One region of the Corynebacterium humireducens NBRC 106098 genome, then DNA from elsewhere that is predicted to be linked to it. Evidence: predicted binding sites of a transcription regulator. Region 1 holds the regulator's gene; each other region holds the start of a gene.
The links. The regulator LexA, encoded in region 1, represses DNA repair genes until DNA is damaged. The targets are predictions, from matches to a motif close to CGAACANNTGTTCG.
Positions count from the first base shown of each region.

Region 2: B842_RS08925 (SAV_6107 family HEPN domain-containing protein) is a predicted target of LexA. The motif match lies at 4,056-4,069, and genes of this name have one in related genera.
Region 3: B842_RS08590 (HNH endonuclease signature motif containing protein) is a predicted target of LexA. The motif match lies at 4,245-4,258, and genes of this name have one in related genera.

Region 1 is NZ_CP005286.1:1,570,250-1,577,576, forward strand. It holds gene hrpA (ATP-dependent RNA helicase HrpA) at 1-2,538, shown strand, start outside; gene nrdR (transcriptional regulator NrdR) at 2,543-3,016, opposite strand; gene B842_RS07845 (hypothetical protein) at 3,096-3,455, opposite strand; gene lexA (transcriptional repressor LexA) at 3,735-4,442, shown strand; gene B842_RS07855 (DeoR/GlpR family DNA-binding transcription regulator) at 4,679-5,461, shown strand; gene ptsP (phosphoenolpyruvate--protein phosphotransferase) at 5,484-7,163, opposite strand.
Region 2 is NZ_CP005286.1:1,798,305-1,805,631, reverse strand. It holds gene pknB (Stk1 family PASTA domain-containing Ser/Thr kinase) at 1-366, opposite strand, end outside; gene B842_RS08945 (Rv2175c family DNA-binding protein) at 474-797, shown strand; gene B842_RS08940 (alpha-(1->6)-mannopyranosyltransferase A) at 700-2,217, opposite strand; gene B842_RS08935 (polyprenyl synthetase family protein) at 2,217-3,320, opposite strand; gene B842_RS08930 (GNAT family N-acetyltransferase) at 3,377-3,964, opposite strand; gene B842_RS08925 (SAV_6107 family HEPN domain-containing protein) at 4,152-4,583, shown strand; gene B842_RS08920 (DUF3040 domain-containing protein) at 4,683-5,081, shown strand; gene mraZ (division/cell wall cluster transcriptional repressor MraZ) at 5,442-5,876, shown strand; gene rsmH (16S rRNA (cytosine(1402)-N(4))-methyltransferase RsmH) at 6,041-7,051, shown strand; gene ftsL (cell division protein FtsL) at 7,048-7,327, shown strand, end outside.
Region 3 is NZ_CP005286.1:1,722,131-1,729,457, forward strand. It holds gene gdhA (NADP-specific glutamate dehydrogenase) at 1-1,199, opposite strand, end outside; gene B842_RS08575 (glycerate kinase) at 1,341-2,429, shown strand; gene B842_RS08580 (hypothetical protein) at 2,399-2,779, opposite strand; gene B842_RS08585 (DUF4921 family protein) at 2,810-4,135, shown strand; gene B842_RS08590 (HNH endonuclease signature motif containing protein) at 4,275-5,555, shown strand; gene B842_RS08595 (amidohydrolase) at 5,659-6,912, shown strand; gene B842_RS08600 (glycogen/starch/alpha-glucan phosphorylase) at 7,001-7,327, shown strand, end outside.

The DNA of each region.
Region 1 (7,327 bases):
GAGAACCGCGCCATCCGCGACGGTCTCCTCCTGCTCCACGAGCTGGGGGCACTGACCGACGAGGAACGCGACGGCCAACCCGTGCTCACCCAGATCGGCCGCGACATCGCCCGCATCCCGGTCGACCCCCGCATGGCGCGCATGCTCGTCGAGGCCAACCGCCTGGGCGAGCTCGACGCCGTCATCGTCATCGTCGCCGCCATGACCATCCAGGACGTGCGCGAACGCCCCCTGGAGAAGCAAGCGCAGGCCGACCAGAAGCACGCCCGCTTCAAGGACTCCACGAGTGACTTCCTCAGCTCCCTGAAGCTGTGGGACTACATCACCCAGTCCCGCGACGACCTCTCGGGCAACGCTTTCCGACGCCGCATGAAGTCCGAGTACCTCCACTACATGCGCATCCGTGAGTGGTACGACCTGGTCCGGCAGCTGCGCGAGGTCACCCGTCAGCTCGGCTGGTCGGCCCGCCACCTGGGCGAGGTCGCCGGCGAGCGCAGCTCCGACGCGATCCACCAGTCGCTGTTGTCCGGCCTGCTCTCCCACATCGGCGCCCGTGACGGCAACACCCGGGAGTTCAGGGGTGCCCGCGGCACCCGCTTCATGATCTTCCCCGGCTCCTCCCTGGCGAAGAAGCCACCGGAGTTCCTCATGGCCGCCGAGCTGGTGGAGACCTCCCGCCTGTGGGCCCGGGACGTCGCGAAGATCGAACCCGCCTGGGTGGAGAAGCTCGCCGCCCCGCTGCTCAAGCACCAGCACTCCGAGCCCAGCTGGTCCCGCAAGCGGGCCTCCGGCATCGCGCACCAGAAGTCCACGCTCTACGGCGTCACCATCGTCGCCGACCGGATCGTCCCCTACCACCGGGTCGACCCGGAGGCGGCCCGTGACATGTTCATCCGGCATGCGCTCATCGAGGGCGACTGGACGACGCACCACACGTTCTTCCACTCGAACGTCGAGAAGCTCGAGGCCGCCGCGGAGGTCGAGGAGAAGGCCCGCCGTCGTGGCCTGGTCATCGACGAGGAGGCGCTCTTCGACTTCTACGACGCGAAGCTGCCCGCCACCATCACCACCGGCCGGCACTTCGACTCCTGGTGGAAGAAGGAACGCCAGAAGAATCCGCACCTGCTCGACTTCGACCCCGAGGCGCTCCTCGGCGACGACGCCGAGGAGATCACCGAGGCCGCCTTCCCCGACAAGTGGCGCAAGGGCACCATCGACTACGACCTCGAGTACCGCTTCGAACCCGGCCACCCGCAGGACGGCGTGACCATCCTGGTGCCGATCCCGCTGCTGGCCGGCATGGACCGGGAGGGCTTCGACTGGCTGGTGCCGGGCCTGCGCGAGGAGCTGCTCACCGAGCTGATCCGCACCCTCCCGAAGGACAAGCGCCGCACCGTCGTGCCCGCCCCCGACTACGCCCGGCAGGCACTGCCCCGCCTGGTCCCCTACGAGGGATCCCTCGTTGAGCAGTTCACCCAGGTGCTCCACTCCATGGGCGGCCGCCACATCACGGCCGAGGACTTCCGCCCGTCCGCGATCCCGCCGCACCTGAAGATGACGTACGGGGCCGTCGACAAGCGGGGCAAGGTCATCGACGCCGACAAGGACCTCGGGGCCCTCATCAAGCGGCAGGCCGGGTCGATCACCTCCTCGGTGAGCAAGGTCGCCCGCACCTCCGAGTCGCAGGCCGTGCCGAAGTGGACCAGCGACACCCTCGGCACCGTCCAGGAGGAGGTGACCACGGTCGTCGACGGCCACGAGGTCACCGCCTACCCGGCGCTGGTGGCCACCCCCGGGGGCGTGGAGATCCGCGTCCATCCGACGAAGGCCGCCGCCGACGCCTCCATGATGACCGCGACGCTGACGCTGCTCCTGCGGGAGATCTCCGTCAACGCCGGGCAGATGACCCGCGGGCTGCCGCTGCAGCAGCGCGTCGCCGTCGACAACTACCCGCACGGCGGTGCCCAGGGACTCGTCGAGGACGCCCGCGTCGCCGCGATCCGCGACCTCATGCTCGAACACGGCGGCCCTGTCCGCTCCCCCGAGGAGTTCGAGGCCCTCCGCGCGAAGGTCGCCCCCGAGGTGGCGGGCGTGGTGCGCCGCACCATCGTCTCCCTGGCGCCGGCCCTCATCGAGTACCAGTCCGTCGCCGAAGAACTCTCCCGCTGGAGCGGCGACGCCATCGACGACATGACCGCCCAGCTGGAGTTCCTCCTCCCCCGCAACGCCGTCACCCTGCACGGTGCCGCCCAGCTGCGCCACCTGCCCCGCTACCTGCAGGCCATGCGCATCCGCCTGGAGGAGATGGCGCAGGACCCGGACAAGGACGCCGACCGCCAGGACGAGGTCGAGGAGGCCCAGTCCTACCTGACGCTGCGCCTGGCCAAGCTCCCGCAGGGCCGGGAGAAGACGCGCGAGGTCAAGGACATCCGCTGGATGATCGAGGAGCTGCGCGTCAGCCTGTTCGCCCAGCGCCTCGGGACGGCCCGGCCGATCTCGCTGCGCCGGATCCAGAAGGCGGTGGACAAGCTCCGCTGACGGGTCAGCCCTCGAGGGCGGAGGCCTCCTCGCGGGCGCGGCGGCGCATGAGGCGGATCTCCGACTCGAAGTCCTCGGCCGACTCGAAGGACTTGTAGACGGAGGCGAAACGCAGGTAGGCGACCTCGTCGAGCGCACGGAGCGGCTCCAGGATCGCGAGGCCGATGTCGTTGGCGTGGACCTGCGAACTGCCGTGGGAGCGGACGGTCTCCTCGACCTCCTGCGCCAGGCGCTTGAGGGCGTCGTCGGAGACGTCACGGCCCTGGCAGGCGCGGCGCACGCCGAGCACGACCTTGTCGCGGCTGAACGGCTCCGTCACCCCGTTGCGCTTGATCACCAGCAGGACGGCCTTCTCGATGGTGGTGAACCTGCCGCGGCAGGAGGTGCACTCACGGCGGCGGCGGATCGAGGCACCGGAGTCGATGATGCGGGAGTCGATGACCCGCGAGTGGTCGTGATGGCAGAACGGGCAGTACACGGTGTGCTGTCAGCGCCTTTCTGGGACGGGAGGACGGGGCTGTTCGTGACCCCTCAGTCTACCCGCGGCGTTGGTCCACTCAGCGCCCCTGGACGGTGACGGGGTGCATGACCGGTTCCTCTCCCCCGTCCACGCCCAGCACGGCGGCTCCGACGACCGCCAGCCCGAGCAGTCCGCCGAGCAGGTAGGTGAGCCCCACCTCCCGGCGTCGGCGGGCGCGGTCCCGCCAGGTCTCGTGGCACACCTGCTCGACCGTCCCGGGCACGACTGCGACTCGGCCCTGCGTTCGATCGGAGGGCCGCAGCGTTCGAATGCCACGCTGTTCCGCGGAACCCTCCCGGAATCCGGAGGGCTCCCAGACGGCGGCCGCGGGCACCACGGCCTCCACCGGTCGAGAGTCGCTGCCACCTGCACGGGAGTCGTGGATGAAGGTCGTCATGGTGCGGTCCTTTCCTGGCCTGTCTGATCTGCGGGAAGAATATCGGCGACGGCAGACACCCCGAACCTCAAACCGTTCAGGTGTTCGAACCCGCCGCTGTGTTCGATTTATAGCACCCGTTCGAAAGTCTGTCCACAAAACGCCGGAAATACTCGAACATCCGTACCACGACGTGGTAGACATGTATCAGGTGAATCACGCACTCACGGTGCGTCATTCGAACAGACCCGGGCAGTCGCCGCCCGCGCACCACCAGCCCCCGCAAGGAGCGAGAAGACCATGTCCGCCAAGACCCCGCCCACCGGCAAGCCCGACCCGTCCACCCTGTCCGACCGCCAGCGCCGCATCCTGGAGGTCATCCGGGACGCCGTCGTCCTGCGGGGCTACCCGCCGAGCATCCGTGAGATCGGCGACGCCGCCGGGCTGCAGTCCACCTCCTCGGTGGCCTACCAGCTCAAGCAGCTCGAGAAGAAGGGCTTCCTGCGGCGCGACCCGAACAAGCCGCGCGCGGTGGACGTCCGCACCCTGCCGTCCACCGAGCCCGCCCGGAAGCCGGGCCGGAAGGTGGCGGCGAAGCCCTCCGCCCCGACCTCTGCCCCGGAGGGCGCGGGTGCCGCCAACTTCATCCCGGTGCTGGGTCGCATCGCCGCCGGTTCGCCGATCCTCGCCGAGCAGGAGGTGGAGGACTACTACCCGCTGCCCGCCGATCTCGTGGGCGACGGCGAGCTCTTCATGCTCCAGATCGACGGCGAGTCGATGCGGGACGCCGGCATCCTCCACGGCGACTGGGTGGTCGTCCGCTCCCAGCCCGTCGCCGAGCAGGGTGAGTTCGTGGCCGCCCTCATCGACGGGGAGGCGACGGCCAAGGAGTTCCACAAGGACTCCACGGGCGTGTGGCTTCTCCCCCACAACGACGACTACGCCCCCATCCCCGGCGACCAGGCGGAGATCATGGGCAAGATCGTCTCGGTGTTCCGCCGCCTCTGACCCACCCCCGAGGGAACGGGCATTTCACCGCCCCGAGATCCACAGCTTCCCACCCAAGCGGGCATGTCAGGGGCCCGTGACCGGCAATTCCGCCACCCCCGCCATAGGAGCCGTCCGCCCCCGTCGGCGCAGGACAACTGACTTCGTCCTCCCCCGAAACTCCGATGTTTGAAACAATGGGAAAAACGGACATGGCCGATGTCCGATTTCACCACCCGGGTGCCAGAGGAGTCCACATGTACGCAGAGGAACGCCGTCGGCAGATCGCCTCCCTCACCGCTGTTGAGGGGCGCGTCAATGTCACCGAACTGGCGAACCGATTCGAGGTCACCGCCGAGACGATCCGCCGGGATCTGGCGGTGCTCGACAGGGAGGGGGTGGTGCACCGCGTGCACGGCGGCGCCGTCGCGAGCCAGACCTTCCAGACCACGGAGTTCTCCCTCGACGCCCGTTTCCGTTCCGCCCCGACCGCCAAGTCGGCGATCGCCCGCGCCGCGCTCCGTTTCCTGCCCGAGCCCCAGGGGGGTCTCTTCCTCGACGCGGGTTCCACCATCGGCACCCTCGCGGATCTCATCGCCGAGCAGCCGAACGCCCGGCAGTGGTCGATCGTGACCAACAGTCTGCCCATCGCCCTCAATCTGGCCACCAAGGGTCTCAGCGAGGTGCAGCTGCTGGGTGGTTCAGTCAGGGCGATCACGCAGGCCGTCGTGGGCGACACCGCGCTGCGCACGCTGGCGCTCATGCGTGCCGACGTCGCCTTCATCGGCACCAACGCCCTCACCCTCGACCACGGCCTGTCCACCGCGGACGCGCAGGAGGCCGCCATCAAGTCGGCGATGGTGACCAACGCCCACAAGGTCGTCGTGCTCTGCGACTCGACGAAGCTGGGAACCGACTACCTGGTGAGCTTCGCCGGCATCGACGACATCGACGTCGTCATCACCGACCCGGCCGCACCGGAGTCCTTCGTCACCGCGCTCCGCGAGCGCGAGGTCGACGTCGTCATCGCCGAGAACTGACCTCGCGCCACGCGGGCGCCGGTTACCCGAGGATCATCTCCCGGGCGATCTCGCGTGCCGCGGTGGCGCCGGGGGCGTCGAGAACCGCGCGGGCGACCTCCTGGCACGCGGCGAGATCCAGCTCCGCCAGCTGCGCACCGACGCCGGCCACGGCGGTCGACGCCGCCGACAGCGAGGTCACGCCCAGGCCGGTGAGCACGCACGCCAGCTTCGGGTCGGCGGCGGCCTCGCCGCACACGCCGACGGGGGTCTCGGTGAGTTCACCGACGCGGCAGGTCTCCTTGACCAGACGCAGGACGGCCGGCTGCCACGGGTCGGTGAGGTAGGCCAGGCTCGGGGAGAGACGGTCGGCGGCCATCGTGTACTGCGTGAGGTCGTTCGTGCCGATGGAGACGAAGTCCAGGTGGGGCATGATCTTGTCGGCCATGATGACGGCCGCGGGGACCTCGATCATCGCGCCCGGGGTGAGGCCGCGCTCGCGGCACAGCTCGGCGAACCAGCGGGCCTCCCGCTCGCGGGCCAGCATCGGGGCCATGACCCAGGTGGGGGCGTCCTCGCCGCGTCCCTCGGCGGCCAGCGCGATGGCGTCGAGCTGCCGGACCAGGATGCCCTCGTTGCCCCAGGCGATGCGGAGACCGCGGACGCCGAGCGCCGGGTTGTCCTCGTGCTCCATGTTGGCGTAGGCGATGGGCTTGTCGGAGCCCGCGTCGAGGGTGCGGATGACCACCTTGGAGGCCGGGAAGGCCTCGAGGACCTTCCGGTAGACGGCGGCCTGCTCCTCCACGGAGGGCTCCTGGGAGGTGCTGAGGAAGCTCATCTCCGTGCGGTAGAGGCCGATGCCCTCGGCCTGGGTGTCGGCGGCGATGCGGGCGGCGTTGCCGTCGGCGACGTTGGCCAGCAGCTGCACGCGGTGACCGTCCTTCGTCTGGGCCGGACCACGCCACTGGGCGACGATCGCGGCACGCTCCCGGGAGGAGGCGACGGAGGCGCGGGCGGTCTCCTCGTCGGCGTTGAGGGTGACGGTGCCGCTGGCGCCGTCGACAAGCACGTACTCACCCGCGGGGATCTCGTGGACCGCCCGGCCGGCGGCGACGATGCAGGGCACGTTGAGCTGGCGGGCGATGATCGCGGTGTGGCTGGTGGGGCCGCCGAGTTCGGTGACCAGGGCGACGACGAGCTCCGGGTTGAGGGTGGCGGTGTCCGCCGGGGAGAGGTCGTCGGCGAACAGGACGGACTCCCGGGTGACGTCGGGCAGGCCCGGCTCGTCCTCGCCGCGGAGTTCGGCGATGACGCGGTCGCGGATGTCGCGCAGGTCGGTGGTGCGCTCCGCCATGAGTCCGCCGGCGGCCTCGAACATCTCCACGAACTTCTGGGTGGCGGCGACGGTGGCGTAGTCGGCCGGATGCCCGGCGGTGATGTTCTTCTTCACCGTCCGGCGCCAGCCACGGTCGGTGACCATGCCGGCGGTGGCCTTGAGGACCTCGGCGGCGGCCCCCTCGACGGTCTCGGCGCGGGCGCTCAGGCGCGCGGCGACGGCGTCGGCGGCGGTGGTGAAGCGCTCGAACTCGGAGTCGTGGGCGTCGTCGGCGATGGTGGTTCCGGCGGTGGGCAGCTCGGGTCGGGGGTGGACCCAGATGGCGGGTGCGTAGGCGATTCCGGCGACCACACCGGTGCCCTTGATGATCGTGGAGTCTGAAGTCATGGTTGCTTGTCCCATCTCACAGTGACGAGGTCTTGTGACCTCCAGAACACCACAAAATCCACTAGTTAGCAACGATCCAGACAGGCAACCCTTGACAAACGGACACAATCGGACAATGATGATGTTGTAACACCACATTAAATGTGACTTAATTCATCATTTTC
Region 2 (7,327 bases), 230 kb from region 1:
GAGGACCGCCCGCATCACCGCGGCGGCGGCGTGCGGGGGCATGGGGCCGCGCTCGGCGAGCAGCTCCCGCAGGGTGCCGCCGGTGATGAGCTCCATGATGAGGAAGAGGTGGTCCCCGTCGGACCCGAAGTCGTAGACGTTGACCAGGTTGGGGTGGGTGAGCTGCGCCATCGCCCGGGCCTCGCGGCGGAAACGCTGCCGGAAGACGGGGTCGGCGATGTACTTCTCGTCGAGGACCTTCGCGGCGACGGCGCGCCCCAGGCGGAGGTCGACGCAGCGCCAGACCATGGACATGCCGCCGCGGGCGATCGGGTGATCGATGCGGTACCTGTCGTCGAGGAGGTCTCCCACTGCCAGTTGAGCCATGGGGACAGTATGGTCCACACGCGGGTGCCCACGCCAACGCGGGCGGTAGAGTGGACGACGTGATTCCCAACGACATCCCCCTTGAGACCCTGCTCGCCGACGAGCCCATGCTCACCCTCCCGGAGACCGCCGAGAGGCTGGGTGTGGTGATCACCCGCGTCCATGACCTGCTGGGTGCCAACAAGCTCATCGCGCACGTCATCGACGGGAAGCGGCACATCCCGGAGGCGCTGTTCCACGAGGGCTCACACTCGACGGGCAAGTTCGTGCCCGGCCTGATCACCCTTCTGAAGGACGGCGGCTACACCGACGAGGAGATCCTGCGCTACCTGTTCACCGAGGATGAGACACTGCCGGGTCGGCCGGTGGACGCTCTCCACGGTCAGCTGGCGCGTGAGGTGCTGCGCCGCGCGCAGGCCATGGCCCTGTGAGGTCCCGCCCGAACACCCAGTCCGTGAGGAACCAGGCGATGACGAACACGCCGAGCATCCACCACGTGTTGTAGAGCTGGTGGTTGCCGCTGCCCGTGAACGCCAGGGTGACCACCACCGACGCGCCCACGGCCAGCCGCAGCACCCACTCGGGCGGGCGGACCGCGCCGACGAGTGAGATCACCGAGGCGTAGTACCAGGGCAGCGTCACCGAGTTGAACACGAACGCGACCTGGTAGGCGAGCGCCGTGCCGGCGACGGCGCGGCGCTCGTTCTGCCGGAAGAGCCACCACACGATGACCAGCCCGGCGAGCATGAGCACCATCGAGATGCTGCGCAGGACGCCGAGTGCCGTGTTGTACTCGAAGGAGGTCTGGAACACCTGGATCAGCCAGGTGATCCAGCTGGCCAGCAGTGATGGCAGCGCGAGGGGGTTGATGACCTTCGAGTTGCCGGAGATTTCCGAGAGCCAGCCCCATGAGGACCCGGACAGCCAGGTGACCGCGGCGACGACCGCGAGCGTCTCGACGACGCCCACGGCACCGCTGAGCACGAACGCGGGGACGCGGTGGATGCGCTTCGCGTAGTGGATGGTGGCCAGCCACACGACGAAGGGCAGGGCGATGGCGGCGGTGGCCTTGAGGGACACGGCCACCGCGATGAGCGCCACGCCCAGCAGGAAACGCCGGTGCAGGCTGGCGAGCAGTCCGAGGCTGACCAGACCGACCATGACGGACTCGTTGTGCATGCCGCCGACCATGTGGAGGATCATCACCGGGTTGGCCACGCCGAGCCACAGCGCCAGGGCGGGGTCGCCGCCGAGGGCGCGGGCGATGCGGGGGACCGCCCAGGCGATGGCGGCGAAGCCGAGGACCGAGATGAGCTTGTACACGACCACCCCGGCCGTCACGTTGTCCCCGACGAGGCGGGTGACGCCCTCGCCGATCCACAGGTGGAGCGGCCCGTACGGGGTGGTGGTGTTGCGCCAGTCGTGGGAGACCTCCAGCAGGAACGGCCCCGGGTTGACCGCGGCGCCCTGCGTGTACGGGTCGTAGCCGTCGCGGAGCATGGCGCCCTGCATGAGGTAGGAGTACACGTCGCGGGAGAGCATCGGGGCGGCCGGGAGGAGCGGCAGGACCCAGGCCCACAGCGCGGTGCGGACCCGTTTCTCCGCCCCCTCCGTGCGGTTGAGCACGTGCCGACGCCCGAGGACCGCCCACGCGACCAGCAGCGTCGCCACGCCCGCCCAGAACACGGCGTTGGAGATTCCTGCGCCGTGCCCGTAGGAGAGGAAGTCCAGGTCGAGGGCCTCCAGCACGCCACCGCGGTTGCGGATGGCGCCGCCTCCGAAGGAGCCCAGGAACAGCATGACCGCACCGATGATTCCCAGCGGGAGCGCGCCGGGCAGACGGAGCGTCATCAGTGGCGGCGCGCCGTCGCGCGGTGGGCGAGGTCGGTGAGCGTCGCGGTGACCTCCGGGGAGGTGCCCGCGGCGGCGAGGTGGGCGAGACCGGAGCGGGTGAGCTCGGTGATGCGTTCCTCGATCTCCTCCACGGCGCCGGTGTCCGCGATGATCTGCGCCAGACGGGCGATCTGCGCGGGATCGTCGGTGGCGCCGACGCCGGCGCGCAGTTCGGCGGCGGCGGCGGGGTCGCGGTCGTCGGCACGCTGCAGAGCGGTGGCGAGCAGGACGGTGCGCTTGCCCTCCCGCAGGTCGTCGCCGGCGGGCTTGCCGGTGACCGCCGGGTCGCCGTAGACGCCGAGCTGGTCGTCGCGGAGCTGGAAGGCGATGCCGATGTCGTGGCCGTAGCCGCGGAAGGCGTCGATGGTGGCCTGGTCGGCGCCCGCGATGGCGGCGCCGAGGTGCAGCGGGCGTTCGATGGTGTACGCGGCGGTCTTGAAGCGGTTGACGGAGTCGGCGAGCTCGATGTTCTCGTCGGCGGTCGCCTCCAGGGTGATGTCGAGCAGCTGCCCGCCGATCACCTCGGTGCGCATGCCCCGCCACGGATCGCGGGCGCGCTGCAGCGCGGCGACGGACAGCCCGGAGTCCTGCAGCATGTCCTCGGCCCACACGAGGGCGAGGTCGCCGACGAGGATGGCCACGGACTCGCCGAAGTGCGCGGGGTCACCCGCCCAGGCACGGTCCCGGTGCTGCTTCTCGACGGCCCGGTGGACCGTCAGGTTGCCGCGCCGGGTGTCGGACGAGTCGATGATGTCGTCGTGGATGAGCGCGCAGGCCTGGATGAACTCGAGGGAGGCGGCGGCCCGCAGCATCGCGGCCGGGTCCTCCGCCGCGCGTTCGAGGCCGCCGCCGCCGACGAAACCGGCCCAGGCGTAGAGAGGGCGGATGCGCTTGCCCCCACCGAGCACGAAGGACTCCAGGTGGGCGACCGCCTCGGTGACCGGGCCGCCGATGGCGGCGACCTGTCGGCGACGGTCGTCGATGAAGCGGGTCAGTTCCTCCCGGACGGCGTCCGGGACCTGGTCGAGGGTCAGCGTCGTGAGGGGGCTGGGAGTGCTCAACGCGGATGATCCTTCATGTGGGTGGTGGGCGGACTGCTCCCACGATACCCAGCCGGTCACCCGCGTCGTTCAACGGCGGGCTTCTCCACCATGCCGGGCAGGGGGAGGGGTACCGAGAGGACGGCGAAGGGGCGGGCGTCGCCGTCGAAGCGGAAGTGGCGCAGCTCGTCGCGGAAGCCCATGGATCGGTAGAGGGAGAAGGCGTTGTTGGCCTCGTCGTCGACCTCGGGCGTCGAGAGCATGGCGTTGCCGGCGGGGGCGAGCCAGAGCAGCTGGGAGAGCAGGATCCGGCCGATCCCGCGTCCCTGCTGCGTGGGGGAGACGTGGATCTCCGCCACCTCGAAGTAGTCGCGCAGGAGCAGCACCTGCCGGGTGTCCGGCCCGCCGGCCTCCCGGATGCCGCGCCGCACCTGTCGGTCCCACCACATGTCGGGCATGCCGATGTAGCCGTAAGCCACGCCGAGGACCTCGTCCTGGTCGAGGGCGGCCAGCGCGGTGAATCCCGGCTGGACGATCTCGCGCCTCCAGACGTCGATGCGACCGGCGCGGATGCTCGGGTCGTAGCCCATCGCCTCTATGTAGAGGTCGACGAGCTGGGGGGCCAGCACGGCGAATTCGGGGCCGGACAAGCGGCGGATCTCCATGGTCACACCACCACTGAACCATGAACGGCCGGGTGTGTGGGGAAAAGACCACCGGGAGTGGACGAATCCGCAGGAGAACCATTGACCTGTTCGAAAGGCTGTTCTATAATTGGGGTGTGGTGTCCAGGCCCGTTCCTAGGGTGAGGGCAGGTTGGATCGCAGAGGTTGAGGAAAGGAGACGGTCCCGATGGCACAGATCATCTCGGCAACGACGAGGTTCGCCGGAGCGGGTGCGGGGACGCGACGGGCCGGCTTCATTCTCAAGGCCCAGGTCCTGCTGGCCCAAGCCCACCGCCACCGGGAGGCGGGGGAGTGGGACCTCGCCCTGGAGGTCGCGTATCAGGCCGCACTGCGCACGGCGGGTGCGCGTATCTCGGCGTCGGCCGTGGCCGGCAGGCGGCGCCGGCCCACCGGCGCATGGGACCAGCTCCGGATGGTGGACGCGGAGGGGGAGCGGTGGGCGCTCGTCTTCAGCCAGTACTCGCGCCTGCGCTCCCGGGTGGCCTCCGGACTGGAGCTCGACGTCGACCGGGGGGTCGTGTCCACGGTGATGGACCTCGCCGCGCAGTTCCTGGCGGAGACCGAGGCTGAGGCGGGGTGGGTTCCGGCGGCTGCTTAGGGTGCCGAAAGTGCAGGTTGGCAATTGCGGGAACATTCCCGATAGTCTGGGCGTTAAACGAGTAGATAGATCAAACCCCAGCGATATCCGGGAGGAACAGTGTCGCTTTCAGAGCAGGAGCAGAGGATGCTCCGGGAGATCGAACAGTCTCTCCTCGCCGATGACCCCAAGTTCGGGTCCACTGTGGCGGGCGATCACGTCTTCGGTGGGGACGGTGCCCCGGGGATCACGCTCCGTGGACTCGCCATCGCGGTCGTGGGGCTCGTCATGCTCGTCGGCGGTGTCGCACTCGCCCAGCAGAGCCTGTGGTTCATCGCCCTCAGTGTCGTCGGCTTCCTCGTGATGTTCGGGGCCGGCGTGTGGATGCTCCGTGGTGGAGGTGCCTCCTCCGCGGACCGCATCATCAAGCGTCGCCCGGGCAGGGAGCGCTCCAACGACCCGTCCTCCATGGCGAGCAAGATGGAGGAGAACTTCCGTCGCCGCTTCGAGGAGCGCTGACCCCTCACAGCCAGAGAAAAGCACCGCCGTCCCGCACCCGGGGCGGCGGTTTTTTCATGCCCTCCCACAGGCCCCACTTTGCCCCACCGGGGGTCGGAACGGCGCCCCTCCGGCCGCCGGTGGCCTGTGGCGACGGGGTGTGCCGACATGCGTGACGCGCCCGGCGGGTGGCGCGCCCCACCTTCTTTTCTTCCCTTCACCTGCGGATCTGTAGATATAGGTATCCGACAGGCCGGGAATGAGGGTTGTTGGTGGGGCAAAGTGGGGTATTGTGGGGCGCAGCGGTGGACGTAGTGCACCGCCAGAATTGAATCAGGTCAGACAGATCCGTGGAGTCGAGACGAGGAAGGTGGCCCGGGGATGTTTCTCGGTACCTACACTCCGAAGCTCGACGACAAGGGTCGACTGACACTACCGGCCAAGTTCCGTGAGGAACTGGCCGGAGGGTTGATGGTCACGAAGGGGCAGGATCACAGTCTTGCGGTCTATCCCCGGGAGGAGTTCGCCGCCCGCATCCGTAAGGCTGCAGCGGTGTCTCGCACCAACCCGCAGGCTCGTGCCTTCATCCGCAATCTGGCTGCCAGCGCGGATGAACAGCGACCTGACGGCAACGGGCGCATCACCCTCTCTGCCGGGCACCGTGAGTACGCGGGCCTGACAAAGGAGTGTGTGGTCATCGGATCTGTGGATTTTCTCGAGATCTGGGATGCCGAATCCTGGGCTGCATACCAGCAGGAGACGGAGGCCGCGTTCTCCGCGGCCGACGCGGAAGAGATCCTCGACGGACTGCTCTGACCCACGACGGTCGTCACGGGATGAGCGGGATGCGTGGAGGACTCTGCCCGAGGTGATGCTCTGGTGTACTTCCCCGACATCAGATGGACACATCGGGCAGGGCCCTGTACGCGTCCCGCTGTCCGGACACAGGAATCAGGAAGGGGGGTGCGGTCATGAGTGACATGAGCTTCGACATCAACGACAACCACGGCCACGTCCCGGTTCTCCGGGACCGCATGGCGGATCTGATCGCGCCGGGCGTCGAGAAGCTCGGCTCCCGGGCTGTCATCGTCGACGGCACCCTCGGTGCCGGCGGCCACACCGAGCACTTCCTGCGCACCTTCCCCGAGGCCCACGTCATCGGCGTGGACCGTGACCCCGTCGCGCTTGCCGACGCCCGCGCCCGACTCGCCCCCTTCGGGGACAGGTTCGTGGGCGTGCAGACCCGTTTCGACGGGATCGGCGAGGCCGTCGAGACGGGGGAGGGGCCGATCTTCGACCTGGTCCGGGAGCACGGCGTCGCCGGCGCGCTCTTCGACCTCGGTGTGTCCTCCATGCAGCTCGATCAGGTGGAGCGCGGTTTCGCCTACCGCACCGACGCGCCGCTCGACATGCGCATGGACCCGACGAAGGGGCGGACCGCGGCCGACATCCTCAACACGTACAGCCACGGTGAGCTGGCGCGCATCCTCAAGACCTACGGCGATGAGCGTTTCGCCGGCAAGATCGCCTCGGCTGTGCTGCGGGAGCGGGAGAAGGCTCCCTTCACCACCTCCGCCCGCCTCGTGGAGCTGCTCTACGCCACCATCCCCGCCGCCACCCGGCGCACCGGTGGACACCCCGCCAAGCGCACCTTCCAGGCGCTGCGCGTGGAGGTCAACGCCGAGCTGGAGGCGCTGGAGAACGTCATCCCCGTCATCGCCGGGCTGCTGGCGGTCGGGGGCCGTGCCGTGTTCATGAGCTACCAGTCCCTGGAGGACCGCATCGTCAAGGCGGCCTTCGCCGAGATGACCGCATCGAAGACCCCGCCCGGCCTGCCGATGGACCTGCCGGGCACGGCGCCGCGTTTCGCCACGGTCACCCGTGGCGCGGAGAAGGCGACCGAAGCCGAGATCGAGGAGAACCCGCGTGCGGCCCCGGTGAGGGTCCGCGCCGTCGAGAAGCTCCCTGACCCGTTTGGAGACCGATCGTGAACCCGACCAACAGCACCACCAGCAAGCAGCGTCGCATGGGCGCGAGCCGTGACTACAGTGTCGGGACCGCACTCCTCGACCGGGAGCAGCACACCCGATCCTTCACCCCGCCGGCCCAGACGCCGCTGCCGACGCGCCGCCGCCCGGTGCCCAACCGGCTGGGCTCCCGCCAGGTCGTCTCCGTCCGGGGACGCAGGGTCGCGGAACTCAAGCAGACCTCGCTGCTGGCCAAGCTCATCAGCGTGTCCATCGTCCTGGCGATCGCCGGCGTGGCGG
Region 3 (7,327 bases), 150 kb from region 1:
CGCTGGTCCGTGTACTCGAAGGACCAGGAGTCACGGGAGGCGTTCTGCTGCATCTCCAGGGCGGAGGTGGCCACGCCACCGGCGTTGGCGGCCTTGCCCGGGGCGAAGAAGATACCGCGCTCACGGAAGACCTCGATGGCCTCCGGGGTGGAGGGCATGTTGGCGCCCTCGGCGACGTAGCGGATGCCGTTGTCGGCCAGGGTGCGGGCGTGGTCGCCGTTGAGCTCGTTCTGGGTGGCGCACGGGAGGGCGACGTCGGCGGCGAGGTCCCAGATGGAGCCCTCGGCGTGGAAGGTCGCGCCGGTGGCCTCCTCGGCGTAGCAGGAGACGCGCTCGCGGCGCTTCTCCTTGACGTCGTGGAGCAGCTCGACGTCGACGCCGTTCGGGGTGGAGACCCAGCCGGAGGAGTCGGAGAAGCCGACGACGGTGGCGCCGAGCTCCTGGGCCTTCTCGATGGCGTAGATGGCGACGTTGCCGGAGCCGGAGACGATGACCTTCGAACCGGAGAGGGAGTCGCCGTGGGCCTTCATCATCTCCTGCGTGAGGTAGACGGCGCCGTAGCCGGTGGCCTCGGTGCGCACGAGGGAGCCACCCCAGGCGAGGCCCTTGCCGGTGAGGACGCCGGACTCGTGCTGGCCGGCCAGACGACGGTACTGGCCGAAGAGGAAACCGATCTCCCGGCCGCCGACGCCGATGTCACCGGCGGGGACGTCCTTGTACTCGCCGATGTGCTTGTGCAGCTCGGTCATGAAGGACTGGCAGAAACGCATGATCTCGAGCTCGGACTTGCCCTTCGGGTCGAAGTCGGAGCCGCCCTTGCCGCCGCCGATGGGCAGGCCGGTGAGGGAGTTCTTGAAGATCTGCTCGAAGCCGAGGAACTTGATGATGCCCAGGTTGACGGACGGGTGGAAGCGTAGGCCGCCCTTGTACGGGCCGAGGGCGGAGTTGAACTGTACTCGGAAACCACGGTTGACCTGTACCACGCCGTTGTCGTCGATCCACGGCACACGGAAGATGAGCTGGCGCTCCGGCTCGCACAGGCGCTGGATGAGGCCGTAGTCCGCGTAGTGCGGATCCTTCTCCAGGACGATCTTGAGGGAGGCGAGAACTTCTGCGACTGCCTGGTGGAACTCCGGCTCTCCTGCGTTCCGCTTGAGCAGCATGTTGTAGTAGGAGGAGACCTGCTCGTCAATAGACATACGAGTCCTTTCCGGCCCGCAGTCGCGGGCAGCCCGGGGGATGGGGTTTTCTAACGGCCTATAGTTTTCACGGGCGGCGCGGTTCATGCAAGTCACTCCGGAGTTGAATATGTCACTCCCACTACCCCTAGACTGCTTCCCATGGTCCACATCATCATCGCCCCCGACTCCTTCAAGGGCACTGCCACCGCCGATCAGGCCGCACGGCTGATCGGCGAGGGTGTCCGCTCGATCATCCGGGACGCCGAGATCACCCTCGCTCCCATGGCCGACGGGGGTGAGGGCACCGCCGCCACCTTCGACGGCCAGACCATCACCCTGCCCACCACCGACGCCGCCGGCCGCCTCACCGAGGCCTCCTACGTCCTCGACGGCTCCACCGCCTACATCGACATCGCCGCAGCCTCCGGTCTCCCGGCGGTGGCGGACCACCCCGTCCCCCTCACCGGCGACACCTACGGCACGGGCGTGCTCATCGCCGACGCCCAGACCCGCGGCGCCACCCGCATCGTCCTGTGCCTGGGCGGTTCCGCGACCTCCGACGCGGGCACCGGCATCCTCGTGGCACTCGGCGCGACACCACTCGACGCGGAGGGCTACTCCCTGAAGAAGGGCGGCGGGTCCCTCGGACAGCTGGCCAGCATCGACACCGCGCAGCTCAACATCCCGGCCGCGGCCGTGGAGTGGATCCTGCTCACCGACGTCGACGCGACCGTCCCCGAGGCCGCCACCGTCTACGCACCGCAGAAGGGGGCGTCCGCGGAGGACGTCACGCTTCTCGACGCCGCCCTCACCCACGCCGCCGAGACCCTCGGCGTCGACCCGGACACCCCGCGTTTCGGTGCCGCCGGCGCCGTGCCGGTGGGCATCCACTGGCTGTCCACGATGCTGCACGGCACGGACAGCCACATCCACGTGCTGCCCGGCGCGCCGCTCGTGGCGGACGCCCTGGGACTCAACGAGTCGATCCCGCAGGCGAACCTCGTCATCACCGGTGAGGGGGCCTTCGACGCGCAGTCGCTGACCGGCAAGGTCGTCGGCACCATCGCCGACATCGTCGCGGGCACCAACGCCACGCTCGGCATCGTCGCCGGGCGTATCGACGTCGACCCGGGCGAGGACGTGCTCACGGTGGAGATGGGCGAGCCGGTGGACGTCGAGAAGCAGCTCTTCGACGCCGGCGCCCGCCTCGCCGCGGACTACCTGCGGATCTCCACCGCCCAGGGGTAGATCGCGTCCACCTCGTAGTTCTGCTCCTGCTCGAGGAGCAGGGCGTCCTGCGGCAGGTCGGCCTGCGGCGTGAGGAAGCGGGAGAGGACCATGGCCAGCTGGTTCACGGAACCCGTCTGGCCCTCCACCCGGATGACGTAGCGGTGGACCTGCGCGTCGTAGAGATCGTCACGGTCCTCGCGCAGTCCCTCCTCGATGCCCTCGTAGAGAGCCGGGGCGTGGTGGTGGGTGACGTCGGCGGCGGTGAGCTTCCCGGCGTCGAGAAGCTTCCGCATGGCGTCCTCGAACACCTCCTGGAGCTGGAGTGCGGCGGAGTCGGGGATAAGGACATCGAACTGGATCGCAGGCATGAGGAAAGACTAGCCAATAACCTGGTGGGTATGAACCTCCCCGTCAACGCGCACCGCGACCCCATCACCATCATGGCCGACGGAACGATCAAACAGGTCAACCCGTTCTCCGGGACCGAGGTGTGGACCGTTCCGGGCCGGGGCAACCGCCCCCTGGCGAAACCGGCCGTCGACCCCGCCCCCCTGGGCCCGCACGACCGTGACCACCGCTGCGCCTTCTGCCCCGCCACCCCCCTGGCCACCCCGCCGGAGAAGTCTCGCATGGTCCGCGACGGGTCCGGGTGGCGGATCCTCAACGGACTGCTACCCCACGAACTCGACGACACGGTGCCCGAGTTCCGCCGCGTGCCCAACCTCTTCGAGATCATCTCCTACGACTACTGGGCCAAGAACTACGGCTACGAGATGGACTCGGAGACCACCGCCCGCATGGCGACGTACCTGGCGGACCCGGCGGGGCGTCGGCACGTGCTCGACATCGTGCGCACCCGTCTCACCGCCGGCGGGCAGTCCGCGGACCTCTCCGAGGAGAAGCTCCTCGAGTACGCGCCCGCCTACTTCGGCGGCGGCCACGACGTCATCATCTCGCGCCGTCACTTCACCGATGAGGCCACGCACGACAACGAGCTCGCGTCCTCCGGCACCCTCACCCCGGAGGAGCACTTCGCGCTCACCCTGTTCACGATCGACGGCATCGACGACCTCTACCAGCGCAACCGCTACGCCCCCTACGTCGCGGCGTTCCAGAACTGGCTGGCCCCCGCCGGCGCGTCCTTCGACCACCTGCACAAGCAGCTCGTGGCCATCGACGCCCGTTCCGTCCAGGCCGAGCTGGAGATCTCCCGTCTGCGCAACAACCACAACATCTACAACGAGTGGGGCGTCGACTACGCCGGCTACCGCAACCTCATCATCGCGGAGAACGAGCACGCCGTCGTCCACGCCGGTTTCGGACACCGCTACCCCACCCTGACGATCTACTCCCGTTCCGCCACCCCGGAACCCTGGCTGATGTCCAACGCCGAGATCCGCGGCATGAGTGACCTCATCCACGCCTGCCATGCCGCCACCGGCCCAGATGTGCCCGTCAACGAGGAGTGGCACCACCGCCCCGTCGACCTGGACCTGCCCATGCCCTGGCGTGTGAACATCAAGTGGCGCGTCTCGACGCTCGCCGGTTTCGAGGGCGGCACCAAGATCTTCGTCAACACCCTGTCCCCCGACAACGTCCGTGACCGCATGGTCTCCGCGATGTACCGGCTGCGGGACGAGGGGCGGATCGCCCAGGACATCCGGATCGCCACGGAGTGCTCCGCCCGCCGCAACTCGCTGCTCTACAACCCGCTGCTGCAGTAGTTCCGGGGTGGTGCGAGAGTGCGCAACTGCGCACTCTTTTTACCCGCTGACCTGCGGCGACAGCTTTGGGAGATCTCATGTCCGGGGCACCTGCTACGGTGGCCGTGATCGAACACCAATTCGACCACCGGGGGAATTCTTGCTCGCCACGATCACCGAGCCGTCCACACTCACCGACCGTCAACTCACCACCTCGATCACGCACGCCCACCGCAACCTCACCCGCCACAAGGCCGCCTTCATCCTCCACCTCGCCGAGTTCGACGACCGCGGCCTCGCCCGCACCTTGGGCGCCACCACCACCGCCGACTGGGCCGTGCGCACCCAGGACCTCTCGCGGCGAACCGCCTACGAGTACCTCCAGGTCGGCCGGGCGCTCCGCCCCTTCATCCTGCTCACCGGGGCCTTCACGGCGGGCGACATCTCCTACTCCAAGGTCCGCCTGCTCCTGCAGTACGTCACCCTGAACAACGAGCTTGAGCTGCTGGAGCTGGCCCGCGCCCACGCCATCACCGAACTCGAGGTCCTCCTCGCCGGCCATGAACGCGTCGGTGGACGCCCACGCAAGGCGGGCAACCGGCTCTCCGTCGCCGTCGACCCCGAGTCCGGGCGCGTGAACTTCTGGGGCAGCCTCGACCCTGAGCGCGGTGCCGAGTTCCTCGCCGCCCTCAAGGCCGCGGAACTGAGCCCCACCGGTGACGTACCGGAGCCGGAACCAGGCCCGGACTCCTCGAACACCCGCTTCGGCACACCCATCGCCGCCACCCGCGTCGGGGCGTTCATCACGATGTGCCACATCACCCGCACCAACGCCACGGAGGCTGCCCGCACCGCCCCCGGCGCGCAGGTGAACATCGTCATCGGCCCCGACGACCGGGCCAGCCTGCCCACCCAGCCCGGCGCGGCGAGCGGGGAACTGCTGCGCAGCATCCTCAACGGTTTCTTCGCGGTCCAGATCCGGGATGCCCGCGGACGCGTGCTCAACCTCTCCCGCACCTCCCGCCTGGCCAATGCCGCGCAGGTCAAGGTCCTGCTGACCCGCTGGCACTACCGCTGCGCCACCCCGGGGTGCACCTGCACCCGCTGGCTCGAGTTCCACCACATCCTCGCCTGGGCCTCCGGAGGTGCCACCGACCTTGACAACCTGATACCCCTGTGCCCGACGCACCACGCGATGGTCTCCAACGGTGAGCTGGTCATCGTGCCGGATGAGCGTGACCCGTCGCTCCTGCGCTTCCGCTTCCCCGGCGGGGAGTCCTACACGTCGGTGGACAGCGGGCCCCCGATGCTGGATCTGGCGATGGGGCAGCACTCCGACCGCTACTCGCACGGCCCGGTGCCGAAGGGCGACGAAGAACTTCTCGACGTATGGGAGCACCAGGACACCTTCGACGACGTCACCCCAGGTCACACCCCCTAAAGTGTGCGCAACTGCGCACTTTCCGGGTACCGTTCCCTCCTCCCCTGCTCTACTCTGGACACCAGTCCACCTCCCCCCCCTGCAAGGAGTCCCCGAACCCCCGATGAGCGACATCGCCCGTCTCCTCGCCCACCACGACGTCGATCTCAGCTGGCAGAGGTCCTTCTACGAGGACCTCCACGAACGCCCCGAGCTGTCCGGACACGAGCACGAGACGGCGGAGAAGATCGCGCGGAAGCTCGAGGACTTCGACTGTGAGGTCACCACCCACATCGGCGGTTTCGGCATCGTCGCCGTCTTCCGCAACGGGGAGGGCCCCACCGCCCTGTTCCGCGCCGACTTCGACGCCCTCCCGATCACCGAGAAGACCGGCGTGCCCTTCGCCTCCACGCGCGTGCGCCCCGGCCCGGACGGCACCCGGACGGGTGTGATGCACGCCTGCGGCCACGACATGCACACCACCGCCCTGCTGGGGACGTGTGCGCTTCTCGACGCCCACCGGGATGCCTGGTCCGGCACCTTCATCGCCCTGTTCCAGCCCGCGGAGGAGACGGGTGAGGGCGCGGCCGCGATGGTCGCCGACGGTCTGGTCACCCGCATCCCCCACCCCGACGTGTGCCTCGGCCAGCACATCATGCCCGGCCGCGCGGGAGAGGTACAGACAAAGGTGGGACCCCAGTTCGCCGCCTGCGACTCCATCCGCATCACCATCCCGGGCCGCTCCGCCCACGGTTCCATGCCGCACAACGCGATCGACCCGACCTATATCGCGGCGATGGTCATCATCCGTCTGCAGGGCATCGTCGGCCGCGCGGTGGACCCCAACGACTTCGCCGTCATCTCCGTGGGTTCCCTGCACTCGGGGACGACGAACAACATCATCCCCTCCTCCGCGGAACTGGTGCTCAACTGCCGTTTCTACAGTGAGACCACGAAGCGCCGAGTCTACGCCGCCATCCGCCGGGTGGTGGAGGCGGAGTGCGTGGCGTCGGGAAGCGAGGAGGCGCCGACCTTCGAGTTCTTCGGTCACGGCGAGCTCGTCGACAACAGCCCGGAGGTGTTCGCCACCGTCCGCCCGGTCTTCGACGAGGTCTTCGGACGCGAGTCGGTGGACGCGCAGCGGACGACGGTGTCGGAGGATTTCGCGAACATCCCCAAGGCCTTCGGCGTCCCCTACATGTACTGGGTCGTGGGCTGCACGCCGCAGGACCTGTGGGACCGCGCGGTGGCGGAGAATCGGGTGAAGGAGGACGTTCCTGTGAACCACATGAACACTTTCCTCCCCGAATACGAACCCACCGTCTCCGCCACCACGCGGGCGGCCACCGCAGGTGTGCTCGCTTATCTGGGTCACTGAGGCGCGGAACGCCAGGGGTGCCTATATGCTGAGACAAGTGGCTACCTGAGATAGCCCTTTGCCAGCCCGACAACCCAGGAGTTAACCCATGAGTGACACCCTGCCCCCGCTGAACTCGACCGTCGGTGGACACGTCCGCGCCGCATCCGGTCAGACCCCGGAGAGTGCCACCGACTACAAGTTCTGGTTCGGTCTCTCCCGCAGTGTCATGGAGCAGATCGCCGACAAGTGGGAGGCCACCACCCGGGCCTACGCGGGTGTCCGCCAGCAGCACTACTTCTCGGCGGAGTTCCTCATGGGACGCGCGCTGCTGAACAACCTCACCAACCTCGAGATGGTCGACGAGGCCGCCGCGGCCGTCCGCGAGCTCGGACATGAGCTGGGCGACGTCCTCGAGGCGGAGAACGACGCGGCA